Regions from separate parts of the Lysinibacillus sp. NPDC048646 genome, predicted to be linked through region 3. Evidence: riboswitches for the same ligand, from Rfam matches in the RefSeq annotation. Region 3 holds a riboswitch; each other region holds the start of a gene.
The links. A riboswitch is a leader RNA that binds a small molecule or an ion and turns the genes downstream of it on or off. The one in region 3 is predicted to bind S-adenosylmethionine.
Positions count from the first base shown of each region.

Region 1: linked by a shared signal. The riboswitch ahead of ACQKII_RS18715 (bifunctional homocysteine S-methyltransferase/methylenetetrahydrofolate reductase) and the one ahead of ACQKII_RS23110 (YezD family protein) in region 3 are both predicted to bind S-adenosylmethionine.
Region 2: linked by a shared signal. The riboswitch ahead of ACQKII_RS06745 (O-acetylhomoserine aminocarboxypropyltransferase/cysteine synthase family protein) and the one ahead of ACQKII_RS23110 (YezD family protein) in region 3 are both predicted to bind S-adenosylmethionine.
Region 4: linked by a shared signal. The riboswitch ahead of ACQKII_RS19335 (methionine ABC transporter ATP-binding protein) and the one ahead of ACQKII_RS23110 (YezD family protein) in region 3 are both predicted to bind S-adenosylmethionine.

Region 1 is NZ_JBNNLZ010000021.1:34,086-39,653, reverse strand. It holds gene ACQKII_RS18730 (protoglobin domain-containing protein) at 421-1,716, shown strand; gene ACQKII_RS18725 (hypothetical protein) at 2,000-2,209, opposite strand; gene hemG (protoporphyrinogen oxidase) at 2,386-3,774, shown strand; SAM riboswitch class I at 3,899-4,000, shown strand; gene ACQKII_RS18715 (bifunctional homocysteine S-methyltransferase/methylenetetrahydrofolate reductase) at 4,098-5,568, shown strand, end outside.
Region 2 is NZ_JBNNLZ010000004.1:37,525-43,092, reverse strand. It holds gene ACQKII_RS06750 (hypothetical protein) at 1-114, opposite strand, end outside; gene ACQKII_RS06745 (O-acetylhomoserine aminocarboxypropyltransferase/cysteine synthase family protein) at 617-1,918, opposite strand; SAM riboswitch class I at 2,037-2,150, opposite strand; gene ACQKII_RS06740 (glycerol-3-phosphate acyltransferase) at 2,308-2,940, shown strand; gene ACQKII_RS06735 (DASS family sodium-coupled anion symporter) at 3,139-4,620, shown strand; gene ACQKII_RS06730 (succinate CoA transferase) at 4,679-5,568, opposite strand, start outside.
Region 3 is NZ_JBNNLZ010000036.1:5,782-11,349, forward strand. It holds gene ACQKII_RS23085 (VOC family protein) at 1-508, opposite strand, end outside; gene ACQKII_RS23090 (flavin reductase family protein) at 1,377-1,865, shown strand; gene ACQKII_RS23095 (hypothetical protein) at 2,138-2,554, shown strand; gene ACQKII_RS23100 (hypothetical protein) at 2,547-2,741, opposite strand; gene ACQKII_RS23105 (ECF transporter S component) at 2,762-3,319, opposite strand; gene ACQKII_RS23110 (YezD family protein) at 3,562-3,717, opposite strand; SAM riboswitch class I at 3,789-3,885, opposite strand; gene ACQKII_RS23115 (hypothetical protein) at 4,210-4,467, opposite strand; gene helD (RNA polymerase recycling motor HelD) at 4,897-5,568, shown strand, end outside.
Region 4 is NZ_JBNNLZ010000022.1:67,729-73,296, forward strand. It holds gene ACQKII_RS19305 (acyl-CoA dehydrogenase family protein) at 1-1,567, shown strand, start outside; gene ACQKII_RS19310 (hypothetical protein) at 1,673-1,915, shown strand; gene ACQKII_RS19315 (arsenate reductase family protein) at 1,912-2,268, shown strand; gene gcvH (glycine cleavage system protein GcvH) at 2,350-2,730, shown strand; gene ACQKII_RS19325 (hypothetical protein) at 2,826-3,167, shown strand; gene ACQKII_RS19330 (thioredoxin family protein) at 3,182-3,493, shown strand; SAM riboswitch class I at 3,572-3,677, shown strand; gene ACQKII_RS19335 (methionine ABC transporter ATP-binding protein) at 3,762-4,790, shown strand; gene ACQKII_RS19340 (methionine ABC transporter permease) at 4,780-5,448, shown strand; gene ACQKII_RS19345 (MetQ/NlpA family ABC transporter substrate-binding protein) at 5,524-5,568, shown strand, end outside.

The DNA.
Region 1 (5,568 bases), on a different contig from region 3:
TAAAATGATGGTTAATTTTTTGTCAGAGGTAACAGGGAAATAGTTAAAGCTGTAAAACGTGAAAAAGTAGAGTGTAATAATTAAGGCTACTCCAAAAATCAGGAGTAGTCTTTTTAGTGTTTTTTGCATTATTTTGTTAAGTATGGGATATTTAGTGGATTAAATTAGGGTATTGAATGGAAAAATGTGTTTAATATAAAATTGACAATCAGGGACAAAATCTATAATGTATATGAGGTATTTTTAAATTGTGAATTAATGTATTTTTGATTATTTTTGTGAAATTATATTATGTTATTTTATTGTAATAATAGCGATGCTAATGGAATCTTTTCGAATATTCATAAATATATATTGGGAAACGGATATAGTATTTGGCTCAGCTTTTTAAAGTAATTGTTAATGAAAGAGGGAAAATGTGTGATTTTTCAAAAACTGAAAAAGGCAACGGCATTAGATTTGCAACAATACACAGTTAAAATGGATATTTCTAGCCAGCAGCCAATGGTAAAGCAGATTGAAATGCTTAATTTAACGAAACGAGATTTACAATATTTAAAAGCTTTCCAACCATTTGTTGAGGACAATATTAATCACATTGTTGACCGATTTTATGACATGATTGTAACTGAGCATAGTTTAGTAGATATCATTAATAGACATAGTTCTGTGGAAAAGCTGAAAGTCACACTCTGTCGTCATATTATTGAAATGTTTAATGGTAATATAGATGATGATTTTTATACAAGACGCATTAATATTGCAAAAGTACATGTACACATTGGACTTAGAACACAATGGTATATTTGTGCTTTCCACGATTTAACCATGTCATTTATAGACTTAGTAGAAAAACATGTAGAACATCCGATGGACCAATTCAATACGATACGTGCTATTTCTAAGATTTCAAATTTTGAACAACAACTTGTCTTAGAATCATTTGAGAATACAGTTGTACAGCTTAAGGAAAATGTAGAACGAGGAAAAGAAGAGGTCGAGAAAAAAATTGTTGAGTCTTCAGAAGGGCTTGCTACGATCTCTCAGGAAACAAATGCTTCCTTCCATCTTTTGAATAGGCAATCTGATGAAATTAAGCAACTGGCGAAAAAATCTCTTCAAGTGTCCACTTTAGCGGAAAGCCAGGCGCTAGAAGGACGGGAACGATTACAAAATCAATCCATGAATATGAATAATATTATTCATTCACTCGATGATATTACAGATAACATTGAGCAATTGTCAGATATGTCGAAGGAAATGGAATCAATTATGAATGTTGTAACAAATATTGCGAACCAAACAAACCTACTAGCATTAAATGCTGCGATTGAAGCAGCTCGAGCTGGAGATGCAGGAAAAGGCTTTAGTGTTGTGGCAGATGAAGTACGGAAATTATCAGATCAAACGAAGGAATCTGTCACAGCGGTTGCGGGATTATTGCAGAAAACGAATGAGCGGACAGATAAACTCGTTCATTCACTTAGTAATATTCAGGAAGAAGTAGCGTCTGGTGAAGAAAACATGGTACAGACTGAAGGTCAATTCAATAAAATATTGGATGCTATGACAGAAGCAAAATGTCAAAATGACCTTATGGAAAAGGAAGTACAGGCTGTTGCAGAGATTTTAAGTGAGCTTGGACTTTCTTTTAACGAAGTAACAAATTCGGCCGACAAATTAGCGAACTTCGCCCAAAATATTAACTTAAACTAGAAATTTAACTGCTTTTGTCACAGAAGATGGAGCTAACTAAAAGATGAATGAGGCTGGGACAAAAGAGAAAAAGTGTTAGATTGACTGAGGTCGATCTAGCACTTTTTTGCTGTAAGCGTTGATGTCCGCTACGGCGGACGCTTTCCAGGGGCGTGGCCTGAGCCTGTAGTCTCAGGCGTCGCCACCTTCGCTACCATCAACTAGTGCTCTCTTCTAAATTTTCCTTCATTTTAGATAGCAAAAATTTAATAACGCCTTTGCTCCTCTTTCTTAAAATTTAAAGTTATGTCCCAGCCTCGTTTTTTTGGATATAAAGGTAAAAATCCTTTGACTGAAATGTAGCAACAGGTGCAATTTTATGAAACGTTAACTTCAGAAAGGCAGGAGTACGAAATCCTGTAGGGAAGATAAATGGAACGGTGGCTAAAATAATCTCAACCTGTGACAATTTATCTGGGCGGATACGTAACGTCAATGAAGCTGTCAGCAGCACACGGCTTGTCCCCCAGAAGTGTAGCAAAATTTATTATAGAGGAAGAACATTGTAATAGTTCAGCGTACTTTTTTGAAGGGCTCCATTTTTGCTAAATTTGTAAAGGGTTTAACGTAATTCTTAGCGAAAAAAGTTTATACTGAATGGAGAGAAATAAAGAAATAGGGGCGGTTAAGATGAAAACAGTGGTTGTATTAGGTAGCGGTATTACAGGATTGTGTACGATGCATTATTTACAACGCCAGGTGAAGCAAAAGGGCTTGGATGTAAAACTAGTGCTCATTGAAAAAAATGCATACTTAGGTGGCAAACTCCATTCTGCATATGAGCAAGGCTTCATCATGGAAACAGGAGCAGATTCCATCGTGGCTCGACATAAAGGAGTCATGGAGCTCGTGCAGGAGCTTGAGTTTGAAGAAGAACTTGTATTCAACGAAACCGGTATATCTTATATTTATACAAATAATGAATTACATGCCATTCCGGCAGACTCGACATTTGGTATTCCAATGAGTCTAGCCTCTCTTGAAGCTAGCACACTTGTATCAGCAGCAGGAAAGCAAGAAGCATTGAAAGATTTAACAATGCCAAATGAAGGTTTTACAAAAGAAAGCTCCATTGGCGAGTTTTTAACATACTATTTAGGCGAGGAACTTGTGAAAAATCAAATAGCACCAGTGCTAGCTGGGGTATACTCAGGGAATTTAAATCAGCTATCCATTGGCTCAACGTTACCGTACTTAATCGACTATAAAAATGACTATGGAAGTGTGATCAAAGGCTTTGATGCGAATCGCGAGCAATTTGTAAAAGCTACAAATAAAAAATTTATTTCATTTAAAAAAGGTTTGTCATCACTTATTGACCGACTTGAAGAAACGTTAACGGATGTAGAAATTGTCAAAGAGATAGCGACAACACAGGTGAAGAAAGAGGAGGGCCACTATGGTGTTACGTTAGCAAATGGTGTAACGATTGAAGCAGATCATGTCGTCTTAGCATTGCCTAACGAGGCTGTACAATATTTATTGCAAGACACGTCATTAAATAATTATTTTGAAAAATTTAATACCGCATCAGCGATTACGATTTATTTAGGCTTTGATGTACCGGATGCTGTCCTCCCAGCAGACGGAACGGGCTTTATTGTGTCACATAATTCGAATTTACAATGCAATGCGGCAACATGGACGAGCAGAAAATGGCAGCATACATCAGCAGACAGTAAATTACTTGTACGATTGTTTTATAAGAGCATTAACCCTGCCTATGAGGAATTATGTGCAATGACAGATGAAGAATTGGCTGTTGTAGCACTAGAGGATGTACGAAAAAGCTTAGGTATTGAGGAAAACCCAACTGTTGTGAATGTTACGAAATGGATTGATCAAATGCCAAAATATGATTTAGCTCATCAAGAAGCATTAAAAGGATTAACAGCTGAACTTGCAGAAAGATATCCTAATTTATCAATTGCAGGTTGTTCTTATTTCGGCGTAGGGATCGGTGCTTGTATTCAAAATGGTAAAAAAATCGGTGAAGAGCTAGCTGAAAAATTATCTTAAGTTTTAGGGAAAACTCAAAAAACATTTATTTCGTGTGAAAAATCCTTTGTTACGTGAAATAGTCTTGACTCTATCGTTTGTAAACGATATGATTCTTTTAATTATTTAAAAAATTCATACTACATTCTTATCAAGAGAAGCTGAGGGACTGGCCCTGCGACGCTTCAGCAACCAACTTCGTGTCAGGTGCTAAATCCAGAAGACCTTTTTGGTCCGAAGATGAGAAGGAAAAAACAATTACGATTCGTTAAAGCCTTCTTTTTTTGTGAAAGAAGGCTTTTTATATTTTTATTTTGAAAACAAGGGAAGCGAGGTTACGTTTTATGGGATTGCTTGAAAAGTTAAAAACACAAGTCTTAACAGCAGATGGTGCAATAGGCACTGTACTATATGGTTATGGTTTGGAGTACTGCCACGAAGAAATGAATGTACAACGACCAGAATTAATTGAAAAGATTCATCGTGAATATATTGCGGCTGGCGCTGATATTATCCAAACTAATACATATGGTGCCAATGCGATTAAATTAGCTCGATATGGGTTAGAAACACGTGTGCAGCAGTTCAATGAAGCAGCGATTACGATTGCCAAGCGTGCAGCAGCAGATGGTGGACAATTTGTACTTGGTACAATCGGAGGAATCCGTGGTATTCGTAAAAGTGATGCAACATTAGAAGAAATTTTAATGACTGTTGAAGAACAGGCAACAGTGTTACTTGCAGGTAATCCAGATGGCCTTTTACTAGAAACGTATTATGATTTTGAAGAGTTAACAGCATCATTATCCATGTTACGGACAAAAACAAATTTACCGATTATTGTACAAGTATCCATGCATGAGCCGGGGATACTGCAAAACGGGATGACATTAAATCATGCCTTACATGAGTTAGAGACACTTGGTGCGGATGTGGTTGGTGTTAACTGTCGATTAGGCCCCCATCATACAATTCAAGCATTCGAAGGGGTAGAGCTTCCTGATAAGGCATTTATGTCAGCATATCCGAATGCTTCTCTATTAGATGTGGAGGATGGACGTGTCGTATATGAGTCAGAAGCAGATTACTTTGGTCGAGCGGCAGTTGCTCTACGAAATCAAGGCGTACGTTTAATCGGTGGTTGTTGTGGGACGACACCCAAGCATATTGCTGCAGCTAAAAAATACTTAGAAGAGCTAGCACCTGTTGAAGAAAAATATGCAAAGCCAGAAAAGGTTGAAATCGTTCGTGAGGCAGAACCCGCAACGTATGAGCCGTTACATGAAAAGGTCAAACGTGAGCGTTCTATCATTGTAGAATTAGATACACCAAGACATTTAGAAATTGACGGTTTTATGGATGGGGCCAAAAAGCTCTACGATGCAGGCGCTGATGTGGTGATGATGGCAGATAATTCTTTAGCATCCCCGCGTATTAGCAATATTGCGATGGGCGCTTTGCTTAAGGGAACACAAGGTATACGACCACTGACGCATATTACATGCCGCGACCGTAATTTAATTGGTCTGCAATCGCATTTGATGGGCCTAAATGCACTTGGGATTCATGATATTTTAGCAGTTACTGGGGATCCGACAAAGGTGGGCGATTTCCCAGGTGCGACAAGTGTTTATGATGTATCCTCAATGGAACTTATACAACTTATTAAGCAGTTGAATGAAGGAGTATCATTCTCTGGAAAGCCACTTCGTAAAAAGGCTAACTTCTCGGTAGCGGCAGCATTCAATCCGAATGTACGTGTATTGGACCGTGCCGTGGTACGATTAGAGAAGAAGATTGAACATGGTGCAGATT
Region 2 (5,568 bases), on a different contig from region 3:
TTCAACTATCGACAGTAAGCTTTGAATGGAGATATTGTTCACAAACTCATGACTTTCATTTAATTCGTAAATAAAATAAGACGCGACGTTATGTGCACTATAAACATTTCCCATTTCAAACACTCCTTTTTCGATTTTTTTTGGATGAGAGTAGCAGCTGGCTATGCGACTACTCTCTTATCTTGCTATATATTCAAAAGTGGGGGAGCACTTATGAAAACAATTTTATTTTTTCATTTTCCATCACTGCATCGACTACCTTTAAAATCAATAGGATGTGTGTTTCTTGCAGAGCCTATGACCTATACGCTCTAACAATGAACAACTATCGAATGAGATCAGATGTTATTGTAAATGAATTCACTGTCGTTCTTGGTTGGTAGCCTTCGAACCTTTAACTTAATCCCTAGTATACAACATGGCTTTAAGTATGTCAATAATGCTTATAAAATTACTAGGTATTATTTATTGAAAAATTCAGACAAACAACCGAATGGGGTTTTTACTTCATGTAGCAACGTTTCACGTATTGCCAAATGAGGCTTTTCAAATGAGAAAATACGTAAACATTACAACACGCAAGCATCTTTATCTGAACGATTATTTTTACTAAGGATTACGCTTCTACTTCTTGTTGAGCTGCAGTTACTTGTGCAATCGCTTGTTCTAAATCGGTGATGATGTCTTCTACTGCTTCTAAGCCAATAGATAAGCGAACGAGCGACTCGGTTACTCCAGTCTGTATTAATTCTTCAGCAGATAACTGCTGGTGTGTAGTAGATGCTGGATGAATAATTAATGATTTAGCATCCCCTACGTTTGCTACGTGTGAGAATAATTTCACACTGTCAATTAGTTTACGACCTGCTTCACGTCCACCTTTAATGCCAAATGTAAGCACAGAACCAAAGCCATTTTTCAAGTATTTTTTGGCTAACTCATGGGTAGCGAAATCCTCTAAACCATTGTAATTTACATATTCCACAGATGGGTGGTTACGTAAATATTCAGCCACAGCTAATGCATTTTCGTTGTGTTTAGGGATACGCAAATGAAGCGTTTCTAAACCTTGTAATAAGTTAAATGCTGCATCAGCACTTAAAGTTGGTCCGAAATCCCGCAATAATTGCACACGCAGTTTTGTGGCAAACGCTGCTGCTGCTGTATCGATACCGTAACGTATACCGTGGTAGGAAGCATCCGGCTCTGTAAAGCCAGGGAATCTTCCTTGTGTCCAGTCAAATTTCCCTGCATCTACAACAACACCACCTAAAGTCGTTCCGTGACCGCCGATCCATTTTGTTGCTGAGTGAACGACAATATCTGCACCAAAATCAATTGGAGTAGAGCCATATGGAGAAGCAAATGTACTATCGATAATTAGTGGTAAGCCATTTTCATGTGCGATGTTAGCTACTGTTTCTACATCTAGTACTTTTAAACTTGGATTGCCGTAACCTTCAGCAAATATGGCTTTTGTTTTTTCGTTAATGGCTGAACGGAAATTCTCTGGGTTCGTCTCATCTACAAAAATAGTTTTAATACCGTAGTTTGGTAATGTATTTGCTAGTAAGTTATATGTGCCTCCGTATAAAGAACTTGCTGCTACGATTTCATCGCCTGCACCCGCAAGATTTAAAATTGAAAATGCGATAGCCGCTGCACCTGATGAAAGTGCTACTGCTGCTGTCCCACCTTCTAATAAAGCAACGCGTTTTTCAAAAACGTCTACAGTTGGGTTGGTAATACGTGTATAAATATTGCCCGCTTCTTCTAGAGCGAAAAGACGTTGCGCATGAGCAGTGTCTTTAAATACGAAAGCTGTTGAACGGTATACTGGCACTGTACGAGAGCCTGTGACTGGATCGGGCTCTTGGCCTCCGTGTAATAGTAATGTCTCTGGTCTAAAATTAGTCATTATTGTTCCTCCTAAAATGGTTATTTTTTTACGATGGTACCGGAGATGAGGAGGATTTTCTGTAGAAAACAAAAACCCTCTTCAGTTAAGAAGAGGGTTGCGGTTGCAAGTTTTCCTCCCCTTATCTGCCAGATCCAAGTAAGAATCTGTAGGAATTAGCACCTTAGCAAGTAAGTTACTTGCTGGTTGCCGGGCATCATAGGGCCTATCCCTCCGCCGCTCTTGATAAGAGTATGTGATTCAATTTCCATCGTTGTTACACAGTATAAACATAGACTTTTTTTCTGTCAACACTAAAATTTCATTTTTTCTGAAACTTCTGTCTGCTCCTTTACGTAATATGAACGCATACAATACTTTAAAATATATTTATTGAGAGGAGTATTTTTATGGTAAAAGCCTTGATAATTTGTCTTATCGTTGGCTATCTAATTGGCTGTTTTCACGGCTCAAAAGTAGCGCAATTTTTATCGGGGGTAGATTTAAAAAAGGCTGGGCATGGCAATCCAGGTGCCTCAAATGCAACTCTTTCGCTCGGTTGGAAATACGGTATATTAGTGGCACTAATTGATATTGGTAAAGGCGTTGCCGCCATTATTGGTGTACATCTATATTTAGCTAATACTTCGCATTTAACGGACGTACAAATTTGGCTCTTAACGTATACAATTGCTGCTGGTGTAATTTTAGGGCATAATTTCCCCTTTCATATGGGCTTCAATGGAGGTAAAGGAACCGCTTCGATTATAGGAATTTTGCTTGCTGTCGATTGGAAAATCGGACTAGTTGCACTCATATTATTTGTCATTTTATCATTTGCCACTAACTATTTAATCGTCGGTGTCCTTGAATTTTATGTAGTATTTTGTACAGCTACTTACTTATGGATTCCAGGAATAGGTCCAACAATAATTGCACTTCTACTTTTTGGCATAGCACTTGTCTTACATATTGAAAATATTAAACGATTACTCCAAGGTACCGAACCTAAAGTAACTTCTGCTTTTAAGAAAAAGAAATAATATGATTTTGGATATTATTGTATTTTTTGTGACCATCCATTCTCTCGTTATAACTTAATATTGCTGTAAACAGAGATTTTTTTACATTCTTTTACTTTTTACAATAAATAGACAAAATTACTTTCTTAAAAAAACATTTTACTTACCGATGTTATAGGAAACTATCGTCATATTTATCGTTAGAAAGGATGAATTAATATGTCTTCTCTCGAGAAAACAGCACCTAAACGCAATTTAAAACCATTATGGATTGGCCTAGCTTTCGCGGCACTAATTATTATTACATTTTTACCAAGTAGTGGAGACCTACCTGTAGCTGGCCAACGCGCTCTAGCGATTTTAGCTTTTGCTGTCATCCTTTGGGTAACCGAGGCCGTATCGTATCCTGTCAGTTCTGCCATGATTATCGCACTTGTGACAGTTATGCTAGGTCTGGCCCCCTCAATGGAGGATCCCACAACAGATTTAGGTACATCAGGCGCGCTAAAAATGGCATTAAGTGGATTTAGTAACTCTGCGGTTGCACTAGTAGCCGCAGCACTTTTCTTAGCAGCAGCCATGCAAATCACAAATTTACATAAACGGCTTGCTTTATGGATTTTATCGCTAGTTGGCACAAAAACGAAAGCGATTGTCTTCGGTGCTATTTTAGTATCCATAGTACTAGCTTTCTTCGTACCCTCTGCTACAGCACGTGCTGGTGCAGTTGTACCAATTCTACTTGGCATGGTTGCCGCATTTGGCTTACCACGTGATAGTCGTCTAGCTGCTTTACTCGTTATCACATCTGTCCAAGCAGTTTCGATTTGGAATATCGGTATTAAAACAGCAGCTGCACAAAATATGGTTGCTTTAAACTTTATCAAAGAACAGTTTGGTGTAGATATTTCTTGGGGAGCTTGGTTACTATACGCCGCACCATTCTCAATCATCATGTCGGTGGCTCTATTCTTCATCATGATTACTTTAATTAAACCTGAGACAAGCAATATAGCGGGCGGTAAAGATGTAATTAAAAAGCAACTTGCAGATTTGGGTCCATTAAAAGCACCTGAAATTCGTTTAATCATAACATCGATAGTACTTTTATTTTTCTGGGCAACTGAGGACAAACTTCACCCATTCGATACGACAACTGTCACAATTGTTGCGATAGCGATTCTATTAATGCCAAAGATCGGTGTTTATACGTGGAAAGAAGTTGAGCCGCATATTCCTTGGGGGACAATTATCGTCTTTGCCGTTGGGATTATGTTGGGGACAGTACTACTAAATACAGAAGGTGCGACGTGGTTATCAGATACTGTCTTCGGATCACTAGGTCTTGATTCTATGCCAATTCTAGCAACAATCGCGATTGTTACCCTTTTCAATATCCTTATTCATCTGGGCTTTGCCAGTGCTACAAGCCTAGCTTCCGCACTGATTCCGGTGTTCATTGTATTAGCTTCAACATTAACAGTAAATGTTGATCAAGTCGGTTTCGTATTAGTCCAACAGTTTGTCATTAGCTTCGGATTCTTATTACCGATTAGCGCACCCCAAAACATGCTTGCCTATGGTACCGGAGCCTTTACAACTAAAGATTTCTTAAAATCGGGTATTCCCTTAACGATTATCGGGTACCTCCTAGTCCTTTTATTCACAGCAACATATTGGAAATGGATTGGATTGTTATAACAAAAAGAAAAGCCTTGAGAGACAATTTCGTCTTCCTCAAGGCTTTTTGCCTATATTTTTATTTAGCAAATGATGGATCTTTCATCGTGCCGTTCTTTGCCAAGTTCACGTGCCAAGATAATGCTTTTTCTAAATCATGTGGTGTATGGTGACTGCCTGTTGCTTCAATCGCTGCATTGAAGTACGCCCATAATTGTTCACGGTATTCAGGGTGAGCACAGTTATCAATAATGCGCCCAACGCGCTCTTTTGGTGCAAGACCACGTAAATCTGCTACACCTTGTTCTGTTACGATAACATCAACATCGTGCTCCGTATGGTCAACATGCGACACCATTGGCACGATACTTGAAATTTTACCGCCTTTAGCGTACGATTTCGTCACAAAAATACCCAAACGTGCATTACGTGCAAAATCACCTGAACCACCAATACCGTTCATCATTTTTGTACCGGATACATGTGTAGAGTTTACATTTCCATAAATATCTAATTCAAGTGCTGTATTAACAGATATTAACCCGAGTCGACGAATAATCTCAGGCTGATTTGAAATTTCCTGCGGACGTAATACTAATTTGTCTGCATATTTTTCAAAATTATCATATACACGGTTTCCTACTTCTGCGGATAGGGTAATAGAAGTAGCAGATGCAAAACTTATTTTACCTGCATCCATTAAGTCAAATACTGCATCCTGTAGTACTTCTGAATACACTTCTAAGTTTTCAAATTCTGAATCTTTGAATCCTAGTAATACAGCATTCGCTACTGAACCGACTCCAGATTGTAATGGGCGTAAACTCGTTGTTAAACGACCTACTTTAATTTCTTCGCGAAGGAAATTCAATAGATGATTTGCCATAGTATCTGTTTCCTCATCGGCCGGGACAATTGTCGATGGTGCATCTAAAATATCTGAAATAACAATACCTTTAACTTTATCTA
Region 3 (5,568 bases):
GCTGTGCCGTTTTGATCGCGCCACTAGCCTCTAATTGCGCATAACGCTCTTCATCGCTATCTGCCCATTCGATTAAAAATGGAAAATCAATGGCTTGCTCCGGCACACCAAAGTGTAAAAGCTTCCATTTCACAACCGAGCCATCTGGCCGTGTTCGGCTACAAGCATCAGGTCCGTAAACTTCAAGTCCCAGCGTACGTAAACGAGTTGCCTCTTCTTCAATATTTGTGGACCGCAAAGCAATGCGTGAAAATCCGTAATGCTCATTATTCCCCTTAAACGTATGATGTAATGTATAAGGGTACTTCGCAGCCTCCTCAAATAGCGCTCGATCATACACAGCAATTTGCTCAATATATGTTAAGCCAAAATAACTTAGCGTATTATACGTTCCCCACATCGTGTGCTGACCACCATTCACTGTATGGATATTGCGCTTATTTAAGAAATCTTTTATATTCTCTGGTGACTGGACTTGATGAATTAAATGGTCGAAAACTAAAGTCATGATTGTGCCCCCTTTCATTCTTTTATTATATACTTTACCTGTTAGTTTTATTGGTTTAAAATAATAATAATAATTTTCTAATAGTTAAGGAGTTTTTACAGATTATGAAAACTGTATTTTACAAAGCCATCCAAGGTAGACGTTCCCCTTTTGGCTTATCGAAATCTTCGCCTATTTCCGATGAACGGTTACAAGAAGTCATTGAATTAGCGCTAAAAATTGCCCCTTGCGCATTAATTCACAAACGGGTCGCAACGTCGTGTTATGAAAGGAGCAGCTTGATACATTTTGGCAGCTCGCTTTAAATAATGCGCTAGAACAAACTGCTGTTGAGCGTATTGCATCAACAACTGCACGTTTTCATGGTTTTGCTGCAGGCTATGGAACCGTCTTATTCTTCGAAGATTATGAGGTCCCGGACAGTTACCAAGAGAAATTCCCGAAGTTAAAAGATCAATTTCCGATTTGGGCGCAGCAAGGTGCAGGTATGCTTCAATATGTAATTTGGACAGTACTAGAGCAAGAGTGATATGGTGCTAGCTTACAACACTATTACCCAGAATTGTCGGAAGAATTGCGTGCAGCTTGGCATATCGAATACACTGGCAGCTCATTGCTCAAATGCCATTTGGTGAGTCAACCGCCGAACCACGCGAAAAAGATATTGTGCCCGTGGAACAACATCTTTTTATCATAAAGTGAAACTTCAATCAGTGGGGGTTTTCCTCATCCCCACTGATTATTAGTTGAACCAATCGGGCTTTTACGGGCGGTTGATCTCCCACTTATATTTTTTGCTTCACTTAAATCTTGAAGTGGGAGTCATACGGCCCGTTTATGCGGGATAAAATAACAAGAGGTGATTGACATGACTGACAAAGTAACAGCATTTAAACAAGCTTTAGGCAATTACCCAACAGGCGTCACAGTTGTTACAGCTTATAATGACGCGAACGAACCAATTGGCTTAACGGTCAATTCCTTTACATCTGTTTCTATTGAACCATTGCTCATCTTATGGTCACTCGATAAAAGATCACAACTTCATGCGCCATTTTTAGCAGCTCCCAAATTTGCTGTCAATATTTTAGCGAGCGATCAAGCACATTTATGTACATTATTTTCGAGTAAAATTCCTGACCGTTTTGCCCAAACAACTTGGTCAACTTCCGGACATGGTTTACCGATTTTACATGATACATTATCCACATTACAATGCGAAACATTTAAGCAAGTCGATGCAGGTGACCATACAATATTCATTGGGCATGTCTTGGAAATTGATAATGCGCAAAAAGAACCACTGCTCTATCATCGTCGGCATTTAGGTCAAATTCCTACAAGTTTTTACGATTAACCTACCCCTTTATCGTAATATGCTAAGAAAAATAAGTGACTTCACTATTCATTTTACGCAGACCATTGGCTTTCGTGCAAAAAACATGCGTATAGGTCACTTCTATTTCTATTCGGAAGAGAGTTATCTCAAGTTCACACTTTGAGGTAACTCCTTTTTTTGTTGAATCAACCCACTTTCATTCATATAGCAGGAAGTTCTATCGCACAACGAGAATTCTATTGTTTGAGGAGGAATTATCTTACACAAGGAAAGGAATGTAGACAATAACAATGTTGCCCTTTAAAAAAATGCTCATCCTCATCTTAGTGGTCTTTATGACCGCCAGTTGCGCAGGTATAGAAAGACAAATAATAATCGTGGAAAAACAGTATGAAACTGGTATGTATGAGGACTTTCAGGAAATTACCAATCGAAAAAAAGTAAATGTAGTAAAAAAGATACTTCATAATGCGAAATGGCAACAGATGAAAGTAGATATGGCCAGAGAGGCTGACTATCAATTCATTTTTCAATTTGTCGATCCGAATATCCAAACAAAGGCGATCCTCTACTCCATTTGGATAAGTCCAGACAAAGACACATTAGAAGTTGTAGCAGGTGACAATCAATATGTACACCTCAACAACGAAGATTCTCAAAAGCTATTCGAAGCCCTAACAGACACGAATCTTGCCGATATCAATTAAAAAACGTCCATTTCACCATGGACGTCCCTCTCGGAATTAAGAGCTTTAAAAGTCCACTGTCCCGTATTAAATCTCGCTCATTTTTAGCATTCCCCCCTGCTTGATCTCGCGTAACGGCTGTTTCCTTAAATTTTTCCGCAAGCGAAATTGCGATTTCTTCAATACTTTTAACTACTTTTGTCGTCATTATTATTCCTCCTGTTTTTACTATGTACAATTATATTTCAAGCGTTGCTGGGTCAACCAAACACGAATATTGCGGAATACTATTATTGTCACAATCATGACAATGACACCTTTCACGAGATTGAATGGTAAAATCCCTAGAACAATCATATCTTTTAAGGCATCGCCCTTCACAGGTTCCATTCCTAAAAACAAGGTGTACATCGGTAGGAAAAGCACATAATTCAGGAGACTCATACCAACTGCCATCGAAACTGTACCTGCAAGCAAACCAATGACAAGCCCCTTACCACGCTGAATTTTTGAATAGCAGAAATACACTGGGATGATGAATAACACGCCTGTTGTAAAGTTGGCTAAATGCCCTACCGGTACACCCGTCATGCTTCCTGACAATAACCAATCCAACATATTTTTTAATAGCTCCACTAAAATCCCCGCAACTGGCCCCATCGTCATTGCTGCTAATAAGGCTGGCACATCACTAAAATCTACCTGTAGGAAACTGGGAAACGGTGGTAATGGAAAATTAAATAACATCAGTACAATAGATATACTACTCAGTACACCAATATTCATGAAATATCTTAATTTCAAAATGCTCACTCCTTTTTAAATCACTGCTAATTAAGAAACACTTCGATCAGATGGGTATTTTTTATACCTACGGATCGTACGTTGAACCAATCGGGCTTTTACAGTCAGTTCGGCGCCCGTCTTACTGACCGTTCATGCGGGTAAAAAAAAGACCACACATAAGCAAAGGGATGATCCCTGCTTATGATGTGGCCTCCAGATTTCTAGTCAGCTGCGTTTATTCGCTATTTTTTTTGTGGAAATCTTTGCTTTTCAAGTCGATTAATTTGCACAATAACACCATCTTGAATGGTGATATGCACCTCGCCAAATTGTAGATTTTGAATAGCATTGGCAATCACTTCTAATTTCTTGTCATCAACCTTTGCTGTTTGAGACATTCGATACACCCCTTCTTTTTCATACTTTTTTGTACAAAAGAGGTCAACGCATCATGATGATTCGATGGACCCCCTTATCTCTTAGAAAACTCTGCTGGATTTGGCACCGATTCATATCGGTTGCCGAGGCTTCATTGGGCCAAGTCCCTCCACCTCTCTTGATAAGGTATTACGTTTCACTTGGAAATAATTCTATAATTCTGAAAACCTATTGTCAATATAAATGTTACAAAACCTAGACGATTACTATGAAATTAAGTAAAATGGTTCATTTTGTAAAAAATATCCGTTCGCTTATAGTCAAAATTAAGCGAACGGATGTTTTTTTACTTTAGAGGGATACAGGAGAGAAAAAGCTATTCGAATCTAAACCCGCCTCGTTTATTAGTCGTTAATCTAAAAAAATCCTGCTTCGTTCGTTCGCTCAATAAGAAAAGCTGCCTTTGATTTCGGCAGCTGTGTCTTAAACTCTTACCTCCGTTCGTTAAATAATCATCTAGCTGGAACTGGCATATATTTTGTGAAATAAGCACCTAAAATCAACAAAATTACCGTAATAGACCAATTCAATAGTCCCATAAAGTCAAACCAATAAGCGAGCAGATTTGTTACAGCAATTAAATATAAACAAATTGTCGTTAAAGTACTTTTAATCCCTGTGATACCCGCTTTTTTTCTTTTTTGAACCACAACCGATATTGAAAAAATAAGTGCAATTATTAGTATAGTAGATAAAATAATCTGTACCAATTTACATTCCCCCTTCGTAGTAATCGTAAGATTTTAATTCTTTCTAAATATTCGTTGCGAAACTTATTAAGGTTCAATTCTTATTGCGTTAAACTGTTCTTATAAAACAATCGCACGCTGTTAGTTAAATAAGAAAAAAAACAGAAATTAATGAAGGTTTATATATTTCAGCGTAAAATTGTAGTCAAAAAAGCACCCGCTTATCTAGTGGGTGCGTGTTTCTTGCATTCAATTGGTGTATGTTAAAACAAAAAGCATTAAGAATCCACAAGTATAGAAATCATGTCCAATACATTGAAAAAAATGAGAACCTGTGGTAAATTTATATAGATATATGCTTAAAAATAATAATGTGCATTATATCCCTATTATAGATTATACAATATACTTTTTCGTTTGTCAATCCCAATTTTTTAAGGAGTGGTTGCTATGGATTCAGAATTTCAGCAGGAGCAAAAACGAGTGGACAGTGTAATAGAGACGATAACGCAGCAAATCAGCAAATTAGAGGAAGAAACTTCTCGGCGTCGGAACGAACTGGTTAATATACGTAAACACTTTTGGGATGAAGTCAAGGTGAATGTTGATACCTTTGACGATTATCTCGAGACCATCATCGGTTTGAGACAAGAGGCTCAAGCACTATCAGTAAGCCAAAGCACCCATAAACATGCATCCAAGAGATTGTCCACGCTGCGCCGTATGCAGAAGGCTCCCTACTTCGGTCGAATTGATTTCATCGAGGAAGGAAATTCAACTCAGGAACAATTCTATATTGGCATCTCCTCACTTATGGATGAAAGTGGAGATGATTTCCTTATCTACGACTGGAGAGCACCGGTCTCAAGTGTCTACTATGATTACCAGCCCGGCCCTGCTCAGTATGCAACACCTGGAGGCGTATTCCAAGGCATATTGGAGAAAAAGTGGCAATATCTTATCCGCGGCGGTGTTCTCCAATCCATGTTCGATACCAGCCTTACCATTGGAGACGAGATTTTACAACAGGTGCTGGGCAAAGGGACTGACAAACATATGCACAGTATAGTAGCGACCATTCAACAGGAGCAAAACCGAATTATTCGTCATGATCGTGGGAGA
Region 4 (5,568 bases), on a different contig from region 3:
GCTAGGCTTATTAGGTGCTGATGTACCAGAGGAATATGAAGGTCTTGGCTTAGACAAAGTTTCTTCTGCATTAATCGCAGAGAAAATGTCAGTAGCAGGTGGCTTCTCCATTACGCATGGTGCGCACGTTGGAATTGGTTCATTGCCAATTGTACTTTTCGGAAATGAAGAGCAAAAGAATAAGTATTTACCAAAGCTTGCTTCAGGTGAATTGATTGCAGCATACGCATTAACAGAACCTGGTTCAGGTTCGGATGCATTAGGTGCAAAAACGACGGCAAAGTTAAATGCTGCAGGTACACATTATGTATTAAACGGTGAAAAACAATGGATTACCAACGCTGGTTTTGCTGATGTATTTGTTGTTTATGCAAAGATCGATGGCGATAAATTCTCAGCATTTATCGTAGAACGTGCTTATAGTGGCGTTTCGGTTGGCCCAGAAGAGAAGAAAATGGGCATTAAATCTTCATCAACTCGTACCTTAGTACTTGAAGATGCAGAAGTACCTGTTGAGAACTTATTAGGCGAAGTGGGTCGTGGCCACGTGATCGCATTCAATATCTTAAACATCGGTCGTTATAAATTAGGTGTTGGCACAATTGGTGGATCAAAACGAGCTTTGGAGCTTGCCATTCAGTATACGAATCAGCGCCAACAATTCAAAACGAAGTTATCTGACTTCAACTTAACAAAAGAAAAATTATCAACAATGGCATCTCAATTATATGCATCAGAGTCATTAAATTATCGTACAGTGGGATTATTCGAGGATCGTTTAAGCCAGTTAAGTCCTGAAGAACAAAAACAAGGGAAAGTGATTGCAGATGCGATTGCTGAGTATGCAATTGAATGTTCTATTGCAAAAGTTTTCGGTTCAGAAACATTAGATTACATTGCTGATGAAGCGGTGCAATTACATGGTGGCTATGGTTTCATGGCAGAATATGAAGTAGAGCGTATTTACCGTGATTCTCGTATTAACCGTATTTTCGAGGGAACAAACGAAATTAATCGTATGATTGTACCTGGCACATTCATGAAAAAAGCATTGAAAGGTGAGCTTCCTTTGTTGCAAGTGGCACAAAACTTACAACAAGAGCTTCTGATGTTAATGCCGGAGGAAGTGGGTACGGAAGCCTTAGCACAAGAAAAATACCTTGTGAAAAATGCGAAGAAAATTGCTGTGTTAGCTGCTGGTATGGCTGCACAACGCTTTGGCGCAAAACTCGATCAAGAGCAAGAAGTGCTTGTGAATATTGCTAATATCGCTAACCAATTATTCGCAATGGAATCAACTGTATTACGTACAGAAAAGGCTATTGCACGTGCTGGTGTCGATAAAGCACATCAAAAACTTCTTTACACACAAATCTTCTGCCAAGAGGCGTTTGCAGAAATTGAAAAAGAAGCAAAAGATACAATTCTTGCTTCAGCAGATGGAGATGCTGCACGCATGACATTGTCTGCATTACGTAAGCTAACGCGTAACAATCCTTATAACCTCATTGCGAAGAAACGTGAAGCTTCAGTTAAACTAATTGAAGCAGAAAAATTCATCGTATAATTATGAACTAGCTTCCCATTATGGGGAGCTAGTTTTTTGCGTTAGACGGATTAAAATGAAAAAGTAACGGATAGAATCACGAAAGTGACGGATAGGATCACGAAAGTGACGGATAGGATCACGAAAGTGACGGATAGGATCGCGAAAGTGACGGATAGGATCGCGAAAGTAACGGATAGAATCGCGAAAGTGACGGATAGAATCGCGAAAGTGACGGATAGAATCGCGAAAGTGACGGATAGAATCACGAAAGTGACGGATACAAACCTAAAACAAAGGTTTCATTTTGGTTCACGACTAGTATGGTGGTATACTACAGAAAATGACTGTAGAGGAGCCTACATATGATGATTCAATTTATCTATTATCCAAAATGTACGACATGTAAAAAAGCGCAAAAATGGTTAACCGACAATGGCGTTTCATTTGAAGAGGTACACATTGTGGAACAACCACCAACAATAGAACAATTAAAGAACTATTGGCAGGCAAGTGGGCAACCATTGAAGAAGTTTTTTAATACTTCTGGCATGAAATACCGTGAGCTTGGTTTGAAGGATAAACTAGCTGAAATGTCAGAAGAAGAGCAACTTACATTGCTTGCTTCAGATGGTATGCTTATTAAAAGACCCATCGTAACGGATGGGGAAAAAGTGACACTAGGGTTTAAAGAATCGGATTTTGAGCAAGCTTGGAAATAACCGCTTTTATCCTTGTTTTTATGGGAGAAGTATGGCACACTGATAGTGAATATATTACATATTTATGGAGGGGTTTTTTGCATGAGCACACCTAAAGACTTACGATACTCTGAAGAACATGAATGGGTAAAAGTAGAAGATGGTAAAGTACGTATCGGTATTTCACACTTCGCACAATCTGAACTTGGAGATATCGTTTTCGTTGAGCTTCCACAAGTTGGCGATGAAATCAAAATAGACGATCCATTCGGTAGTGTAGAATCAGTAAAAACTGTTTCTGAATTATACGCGCCTATCTCAGGTAAAGTGGTTGAAGTAAATGCTGATTTAGAAGATAGCCCGGAATTCGTAAATGAATCACCATATGAAAAAGCATGGATGATCGTTGTAGAGCCTGCTGACGCATCAGAAATGGAAAAACTTATGACAGCAGAACAATACGAAGAAATGATTGCTGAATAAAGACAAGCCTGTAACACTTAAAACGTCGGAAAACACCGGCGTTTTTTATTATATAATGAGTAATAGGGGTTAGATGTTTAAATGGGGGTGTCGTGATGTTCGAGGGGAAATGTTTAATCGTGGAAGGCCGTTCGGATAAGCTTCAAATTGAACCTATTTTGAGTGAAAATGTACTAATACTTTGTACAAATGGTACAATCGGTGTTCATCAATTAGAAGAGTTACTCGATCCTTATGAGGGCTATGAGCTATTTACATTTTTTGATGCAGATACATCGGGTGATAAGCTACGGGCATTAATGGACAGACATTATCCAGAGGCGGAACATTTACGTACAATGCCAACCTATAAAGAAGTAGAGACGACACCGAGGAAAGTGCTAGCGATGATTTTACTTCGCGCACACTTCTCAATCCATAATGAATATATTTTGTAAGGTTGCGTGAAAAGATGGAAGAATGGTCAAAAGAGCAGTGGGAAGCAGCTATGCAGTCTGGTAAAAAAACTGCCTTATATTTATATACACCCATGTGTGGGACTTGTGCAGTGGCATCTAAAATGATGGCTATTGTTGAGCAGTTGCTGCCGCAGCTACAGCTTGGTAAAGCGAATATAAATTTTATGGAGCAACTGGCTTATGATTACCAAATAGAAAGTGTACCATGTCTATTGATCAGTGATGGCGAAAAAGTTACAGAAAAGGTATATGCTTTTCAATCCGTACCATTTTTATACGAATTGTTAAAAAAACCAATTGACTGAACTTTACTAGCATGGTAAAGTATCAACTATATTAATTTTATTTCAGCATAAGTTTCTAAATAAAAACAAAATATCGAACTCTTATGAAGAGTGGCGGAGGGAAGTGCCCGATGAAGCCCGGCAACCATCACATTTGTGAAAAGGTGCCAAATCACCCAAAGAAATTTTCTTTGAAAGATGAGAGAACGGTTCAACGTATAAAGTACGTGACCCCTTCAACTTGTCTGTGAGTGAAGGGGTTTTCTATATGAGAAAAGGAGTATTCGCTATGATACAGCTTCAAAATATTACGAAAACATACAAAACCGCGAATGGTGAATTAACAGCAGTCAAAGATGTCAACCTTTCCATTAACAAAGGTGAAATTTTTGGCATTATCGGCTATAGTGGCGCCGGTAAAAGTACGATGATCCGTCTATTAAACGGTTTAGAAAAGCCGACATCTGGTACGGTGACGGTTAACAACCAAGAATTTTCAGCTATTAAAGGGCAAAAGCTCCGAAATGCTAGACAAAAGGTAAGTATGATTTTTCAACATTTTAACTTACTATGGTCTCGAACTGTTGCAGAAAATATTGCGTTCCCATTAGAAATTGCAGGTGTACCTAAAGCACAACGAGAGGCACGAGTGAATGAATTGATTGCACTTGTTGGTTTAAAGGGACGTGATAAAGCATATCCATCACAGCTATCAGGCGGACAAAAACAACGTGTTGGTATTGCACGAGCGCTTGCCAATAATCCTGAAGTATTGTTATGTGATGAAGCAACATCAGCACTCGACCCCGAGACAACAGATGCCATTCTTGATTTACTTGTAGACATTAATGAAAGATTGGGGCTAACGATTGTCTTAATCACACATGAAATGCATGTGATCCGCAAAATTTGTCATCGTGTGGCGGTGATGGAGGCTGGAGAAATTGTAGAACGTGGTGAAGTTTTACAGGTCTTCCAAGCACCTCAAGCGGCTATCACGAAAAAATTTGTTTCGCAAATTACGGATACGAAAGAAACGCAGGAAACAGTGGCCCAACTAAAGACAAATTACCCAACCGGTCAACTTGTCAAGCTTGTCTTTGTAGGGGAAAAAACAGAACAGCCTGTTATTTCACATCTAGTAAAGCACTTTGATGTTGAAATTAGTATTGTACATGGTAATATTTCACAAACGAAAAATGGCGCATACGGTACACTTATTGTACAAATTGATGGTTCAGAGACCAATGTTACTGCTGCTTTAAATTATTTAAATACAGTGGAAGTACAAACGGAGGTGATTGCAGATGCTAACTAGTCTCTTTCCGAATGTCGACTGGGAAAAAATGTGGGATGCCACATACGAAACACTGTATATGACTTCTATCTCAACGATTGTAACCTTTATTCTTGGGTTAGCCATCGGTATCATACTATTTCTAACGAGTCCTAACCAACTGTGGGCTAATAAAATCGTTAACTTTTTAACAGGCTCAGTCGTTAATATTTTCCGCTCGATTCCATTTATCGTGTTAATCATCTTATTAATTCCTTTCACGAAATTTTTACTTGGGACAATCCGTGGGGCAGATGCAGCTTTACCAGCGTTAATCATTGGTGCAGCACCGTTCTATGCACGAATGGTATTAATTGCATTACGTGAAATTGATAGAGGTGTTATTGAGGCAGCTCGTTCAATGGGGGCAAAAACCTCAACAATTATTTGGAAAGTTTTAATTCCAGAATCTTTGCCAGCGCTTATTTCAGGTGTCACAGTCACTGCTGTTGCACTGGTTGGTTACACAGCTATGGCAGGTATTATTGGTGCAGGTGGCCTCGGAAACTTAGCCTTTTTAGACGGCTTTCAACGCAATCGTCAAGATGTAACTCTAATGGCAACAATTTTAATTTTAGTAGTAGTTTTCATCATTCAATGGATTGGCGACATGATCACAGCCAAAACAGACAAACGTTAACAAGAAAAATAGACAAGGTTATTCCGGTTTTATACCGCTAACATATTTTTACAAGATAAAAGGGAGTGTAAACAAATGAAGAAGTTTTTAGCAGGTTTATTGTTATCAGTACTTGTACTA